2 regions of the Aliiroseovarius conchicola genome follow, and region 1 is predicted to be linked to the other one. Evidence: riboswitches for the same ligand, from Rfam matches in the RefSeq annotation. Region 1 holds a riboswitch; the other holds the start of a gene.
What was found. A riboswitch is a leader RNA that binds a small molecule or an ion and turns the genes downstream of it on or off. The one in region 1 is predicted to bind cobalamin.
Positions count from the first base shown of each region.

Region 2: another riboswitch for cobalamin. It lies ahead of cobW (cobalamin biosynthesis protein CobW); the one in region 1 lies ahead of V6N04_RS13125 (DUF4198 domain-containing protein).

Region 1 covers NZ_JBGEHL010000007.1:159,344-162,756, reverse strand. Annotated here, with positions in the region: gene V6N04_RS13140 (Stf0 family sulfotransferase) at 1-132, shown strand, start outside; gene V6N04_RS13135 (DUF2267 domain-containing protein) at 216-668, opposite strand; gene uraH (hydroxyisourate hydrolase) at 883-1,236, shown strand; cobalamin riboswitch at 1,358-1,569, shown strand; gene V6N04_RS13125 (DUF4198 domain-containing protein) at 1,691-2,476, shown strand; gene cbiM (cobalt transporter CbiM) at 2,487-3,104, shown strand; gene V6N04_RS13115 (cobalt ABC transporter permease) at 3,101-3,413, shown strand, end outside.
Region 2 covers NZ_JBGEHL010000006.1:91,106-94,518, forward strand. Annotated here, with positions in the region: gene V6N04_RS11935 (GNAT family N-acetyltransferase) at 1-136, opposite strand, end outside; gene cobW (cobalamin biosynthesis protein CobW) at 133-1,236, opposite strand; cobalamin riboswitch at 1,269-1,467, opposite strand; gene smc (chromosome segregation protein SMC) at 1,670-3,413, shown strand, end outside.

The sequences.
Region 1 (3,413 bases):
AAAACGTTGGCGCGGATATTAAAGGCCTTAGGTTTGGACGCAGCGTTGGCGGACATAGTTGATGTTCCTACGGCGCGACTTTCAGATTTGGTGAGCCGGGACTGGGCAGAGCGGTATCGTCGAAGTTGCTGACCGACGAAGAACTTGCGTGATGGGGTGTTCTTGGGGGGCGAAGGGCGGGATTGAGCCCTTACCTACCGAATGCCGCAACACAGTTATATTATCCGTTGCTCCAGCTCGGCAGGATCGGCAACGTCGACATGCCAAAAGGCCCGCGCTTCAACTGGGAGCCTGGCCAAAACGCGTTCGAAGTCTCTTCCATTCGTGCAGCGCCGAACCGCCCATGCCGTTGCCTCAATCGCATTGTCGGGCGTTAAGTTGTGGTTCACACGCACATTTTGGACCTCAGAAATGAGCGTCTCTCGGTTTTCAAATGCCGTGCGAGGCTCCGTAACATCCCAATTTTGAACAAAAATTGCACGAAGTACACTCGGCAAAACACTTGCGAATTCCAATCCCTCTTGAGCGTTCAAGCGACGCCTGAACACTTGGAAAACCGCATCAACCGCCGTGTAAGCCATGTTGTCTGACTCAAGGGACATGCGCTCTTTCACGTCATCAAGGAAAGCGCGCCACTCCTTTGAGGCGTGCCGATATGTCCAAGGCATTGGCATGGTAGCGGGTTCCTTTCTCAGCATTGGCGCTGACAATCCTACCGAGGTTCACGAGGGTTGTCGAAGAAACCAACGGCAGCAAAGTCCCGCAAAGCAGCCATTGTCTTTCGCATCCCCATAACTATCTGATTACTACCACCGTCAAATATCCACTAGCCCAACCTCCTGTGTCGCTCCATACTGGCCCGACGACAAAACGGAGGCGCAAATGTCTGGATATCTTACGACCCATGTACTCGACACGGCCAAGGGTTGCCCTGCGGAAGGGTTGCAGATTGATCTTTACCGGATCGAGGGCGAGACGCGCGCTTTGGTGCGCTCGCTTGTGACAAATGATGATGGGCGCACGGACGAGCAGATATTGCCGACGGGCGAGTTTGAGATCGGGACATATGAGCTGGTGTTTCATGCTGGTGACTATCTGCGGGCGTCCGGGCAAAACGGGGCGGAGCCCTTGTTTTTGGATCAGGTTCCGTTGCGCTTTGGTATGGCCGAAGCCGCGCATTACCATGTACCGTTGTTGCTGAGCCCCTATGGGTATTCTACCTACCGCGGAAGCTGACTTTTTTGCTTAGAAAAAATTGAAAATTTTCAATAGGTTGCGATGTTTCGCGACCTATATATGCCTGTCTGCGACCCCTTCAACTCGGTGCATTTGCTTGACTCATCAGGCGCCTATCTGACATGGAAGTCTTGCGATCGGTTCCGTGTGTGCAGAGGCACCGCGGTAGTAATAGGGAATACGGTGAGGTGTAGCCATTAGGCGCCAAAACCGTGACTGCCCCCGCAACTGTGAGCGGCGAGCGAAGCTGAATATGTCACTGGGCCACGCCCGGGAAGGCCAGCCAAGCTATGACCCGCGAGTCAGGAGACCTGCCGGACGCTGGGCATTTGCCCAATTCCACCGGACGCCGGGGTGAGCGTCTGGCCCGGCGGTCACCAGACCCTCCCGAGCCATTATCCCCGTTGTTCCTTCTTTATTGCAGGCATTTGTCTGCGTACCCAAAGAGGACGACATGAAAACTTGTCTACTGGCCGCTACTCTGGCCGCTTTCCTACCCGCTGCCGCGGCAGCACATTTCCAATTGAACTATACCGAAGAGGCGATGATCGACCGTCCGGGCGATGTGCCCATGGGTCTGATCTTCTGGCATCCGTTTGAGAACGGCCATGTGATGGATATGGGCCAGCCGGTCGAATTCTTCATGGTGCACAATGGCGAAAAGACTGATCTGTCGGATCGGTTAGAGCCTGTGACCTTCAAAGGTGCCGCGAACGAGGCGGCTGCGTTCAAAGCCTCTGTGCCGGTGAAACGTTCGGGCGACTATGTGGTCGTGACGGTGCCTGCGCCGTATTACGAAGAAAGCGAAGACATCTTCATTCAGCAGATCACCAAGGTCGTACTGAACCGCAACACGCTGCCTACGGATTGGGATCAGCCCGTTGGCTTGCCCACCGAAATCCTGCCGCTGAACAAACCTTATAACGTGATTGTCGGATCGACATTCTCGGGTCAGGTGCTGGCCGATGGCAAACCTGTGCCGGGTGCAGAGATCGAAGTCGAGTATATGGCGGCCGAGCCGGATCTAGATGCGTTCTCAACCACCGCGCCCACGGTGCAACCAATGGCAGGCGGCGCGATTGTTGCTATTGCTGACCAGAACGGCGTTTTCACATTCGGTATTCCGAAGGCGGGCTATTGGGGTTTTGCGGCCCTCGGATCAGGCCCTGCGAAAGAGCATGAGGGCAAAGAGCTGTCCCAAGATGCGGTTATCTGGATCAAGGCCGAGGATCTGAAGTGAAGGGACCGTCATGCATATCGTAGACGGCGCCCTGTCTAACCCCGTGTTGATCGGGGGCGCGGTGTTGACCGTGGGCGGGCTGGCCATCGGGCTGAAGCATTTGCCGCTGGAACGTATTCCGGCGGCAGGTGTTCTGTCGGCCAGCTTCTTCGTGGCCTCGCTGATCCATGTGCCAATCGGGCCAAGCTCGGTCCACCTGATCCTGAACGGGTTGGCGGGGATCGTGCTGGGCTGGGCGGCGTTTCCGGCTCTGTTTGTTGGTCTGTTGTTGCAAGCTGTGTTTTTCGGGTTCGGAGGTTTGACGGTGCTAGGGGTCAATGCGGTGAACATCGCATTACCCGCCGTGCTGGTCGGTCTGGCATTCCGCCCGCTGGTCGCCCGTGGCACGCCAATGCAAGGTGCGATCTGGGGCGGCATTGGTGGCGGTATCGCGATTGCGGCAACCACCGTTGCAGTGGCCATTTCGCTGGCCCTGTCGGGAGATGAATTTGTTACCGCCGCAAAGCTCGTTTTTGTGGCGCATATCCCTGTGATGGTCATCGAGGCGCTACTGACCGGTGCCGCCATTTTCCTGGCGCGCCGCGTGAAACCCGAGCTGTTCTCAGACGCAAAGGGGGGATGGGCATGATCCGAATTCTTCTAGTGACACTGACCTGCCTGATGCCGCTGCCCGCAATGGCCCATAACGTCATCGCCTCGGTGTTTCCGTCTGGCGATGCGATTGAGGGCGAGATCGGGTTTTCAAACGGTGAAATGGCCACTGACCTGGCTGTGGAAGTGTTTGATGAAAGCGGGGCCAAACTGGGCGAGACGAAAACCGATGCCGATGGGTTTTTTCTGTTCACTCCAACCCAACCGGTGACGCACATTTTTCGGGGTGATCTTGGTGCAGGACATATCGCCGAGGTGATCATGCCCGCCGCCGAGGTGGCAGGTC
Region 2 (3,413 bases), on a different contig from region 1:
GAACGCAAAGCTCATCAATCTCCAGATAGAAATTGTCCTCGGCTGGAAACAGCTCTGTCATCAGCGCATGGCTTTGCGCCAGCAACGCTGCCGACTGAGGGTCGCGCGGATCGCCGGGGACAACCTCAATCGTCATGCGACCAGTGCTTTCTCAATCGCCGCGCGGTCCAGACCTGATTGCCCGATGACAACCAACCGGGTTTCCCGCGGCTGCGTGCCAAAAGGTTGATCGTAATAGGTATCGACGCGCGGACCAACTGCTTGGAGGGTCAGACGCATCGGCTTGCCTTCGACGGCCGCAAAGCCTTTCAGTCGTAAAATATTGTGCTCGCGGATAGTTTGCGCGACTTGCTCGGCAAACGAGGTTGGATCGACCACCTCTGCGCGCGTGACCACGAAGCTCTCGAACGCATCATGGTCGTGATCATGATGGTGATGGTCATTGTCGTGATGATGATCATCGTCATGGTGGTGATCGTGATCATGCTCGTCTTCGTGGTGATGGTGACCCTTTTCATGAAGCGACAGACGGGCATCGACATCATCCTCGGCACCCGCGCCTTGGCCCAGAAGCACCTCGACCGGCAATGCACCCATGGTCGAGCGGACGACCTGAACGCCGTCGCGGCTTTCAGCGATCAGCTTTGATACCAGCGTGTCCGCTTCGCTGTCACCCAGCAGGTCGGACTTGTTCACGACAATCATATCAGCACAGGTCACCTGATCTTTGAACAGCTCAGACAAAGGCGTCTCGTGATCAAGGTTCTCGTCCAATTTTCGCTGAGCTTCCACGGCCTCCAGATTGGATGCAAACTGCCCATCCGATACGGCCTTACCGTCCACCACGGTCACCACGCCGTCCACAGTCACGCGGGTCGAAATTTCGGGCCACTGAAACGCGCGCACCAAGGGTTGCGGGAGCGCCAGACCGGAGGTCTCAATGACAATGTGATCTGGCGGCGTGTCACGATCCAACAGCTTTTCCAGCGTCGGAATGAAGTCCTCAGCTACGGTGCAACAGATGCAGCCGTTCGACAGCTCCATGATGTCATCTTCTGTGCAGGTCTCGTCCCCGCAGCCTTTCAGAATATCGCCATCCACACCCAGATCGCCAAATTCATTGATGATCAGCGCGATGCGTTTGCCATTCGCATTGTCCAGCATATGCCGGATCAGGGTCGTTTTACCCGCACCTAGAAAGCCGGTGACAACGGTCGCAGGGATCTTTGCTTGCATAGTATCCTCCATCGCCCGTCTCCCCGACGGGTGGGTTGCATTCGCGCATGGCAGGTCTCCTGGCTTCGCGGGTCGAGGCGCCTGCCGCCTTCCCAACCCATCGGGTCAGTGGCTTTGGCAGATGCTCTCCGCTTACAGTCGCGGGGGCGGCTACAGCATCAGACCCCGGCTTGGGTCGTCTCCGCTGTATTCCCTTTTGTCCCATCGGGAACCATGCTGGACTTCTTTGCCGTGCACAGGGCCAAAGGGTCAAGATCGAAACCGACCTTGGCGCGGGATTTGGCGTCACCGCCGCGACTAGCGACATACCTTGAATGCAATATCTTGTGGATAACTTGCATTTCCCACCTAGATATCGATCCTGACCGTTGACTCACTCGTTTTCCATCCGAACAATCATCTGACGGTAAGAATCAATAATGAGGCAGACCGCTTGCGGTTTTCAAAACTCCGACTGAATGGCTTTAAAAGCTTTGTAGACCCGACCGATCTGGTGATCGCGGATGGGCTGACCGGCGTTGTCGGTCCCAATGGCTGCGGCAAGTCAAATCTGTTGGAGGCGTTGCGGTGGGTCATGGGTGAAAACCGCCCGACTGCAATGCGCGGCGGCGGCATGGAAGACGTGATCTTCGCCGGTGCCTCGACCCGGCCCGCACGGAACTTTGCAGAAGTCTCGCTGCTGCTTGACAACAGCGAGCGCCTCGCGCCCTCGGGCTTTAATGACAACGACAATGTCGAGATCGTGCGCCGGATCACACGCGACGCCGGGTCGGCCTACAAAGTGAACACCAAAGACGTGCGGGCACGCGATGTGCAGATGCTGTTTGCAGATGCCTCGACCGGGGCGCATTCGCCCGCGCTGGTGGGGCAAAACCGGATCGCAGAACTGATCAATGCCAAACCGAAGGCGCGACGCCGCATTCTGGAAGAGGCTGCCGGGATTTCCGGGCTGTATCAACGCCGCCACGAAGCAGAGTTGAAGCTGCGTGGAACCGAGACCAATCTGGCACGCGTTGATGATGTGATCGAGCAACTGGCCTCGCAATTGGGGCAACTGGCCCGACAAGCTCGCCAAGCGGCTCGCTATCGCACGATCGGAGACGATTTGCGCCGCGCCGAGGGCCTTTTGCTGTACCGCCGATGGAAAGAAGCTGATGCCGCCCGCGCCGAGGCCGAAGCATTGCTGACCGAACGTGTGAAAGCCGCCGCCGCCGCCGAAGGTGCATCTCGTGCAGCCACCAAGGCCCGGCAAGAAGCCGAGGATCGCCTGCCACCCTTACGTGAGGAAGAAGCGGTCGCTGCCGCAATCCTGCAACGCCTTCAGGTTCAGCGCGACCAGCTATCTGATCAAGAAAATCAGGCCCGACAACGGATCGAAACGCTGACGGCTCGCATCACGCAGCTATCGCGCGATATCGAACGGGAAAGCGGATTGAACAAGGATGCCGGCGAAACAATCGAGCGATTGGACTGGGAGCAACAGCAACTTACCAAAGCGTCTGACGGCCACGATGCAGCCCTTGAAGCCGCCAATACAGAGGCCCGTGAAAGTGCCGCGATCTTGCAGGAACGCGAGGGCGATCTGACCCAGCTGACAGAGGACGTGGCACGGCTGGCCGCGCGCCATCAGTCTGCTCATCGTTTGCTGGAAGACAGCCGTAAGACGCTTGAGAAAAGCGAAAGCGAAGCTGAACGCGCGCGCGCATCCATGGATGATGCGAAGGGGGCTCTGGACAAGGCCGGAACGGATTTTGAGGCCGCAAAAACCGCCGAGGCTGCATCGGCCAAAGCCGCCGAAAGCGCGGAAGCTGATCTAATCGCCGCAGACGAGGCGCGCGCCGAAGCGCAAGCCCGTGAAGCCGACGCCCGTGCGGCACGGTCCGCAGCCGAAGGTGAGGTCAATGCGCTTCATGCTGAGGTTCAGGCGCTGACCCGACTGGTTGAACGCGATGCGTCGGAGGGTGGTCAGGTTCTTGACGATCTACGGGTCAAAACCGGTTATGAAAAGGCTCTGGGCGCGGCGCTTGCGGATGACCTGCGTGCGCCGGCCATCGACGGCGAAGCTGCGTCGGGCTGGGCGTCGTTGCCTGCTTATTCACAAGCGCAGGCGCTGCCAGACGGTGTGAACGCGCTAACAAATTTCGTAACCGTTCCTGAGGTTCTGGCCCGCCGAATGA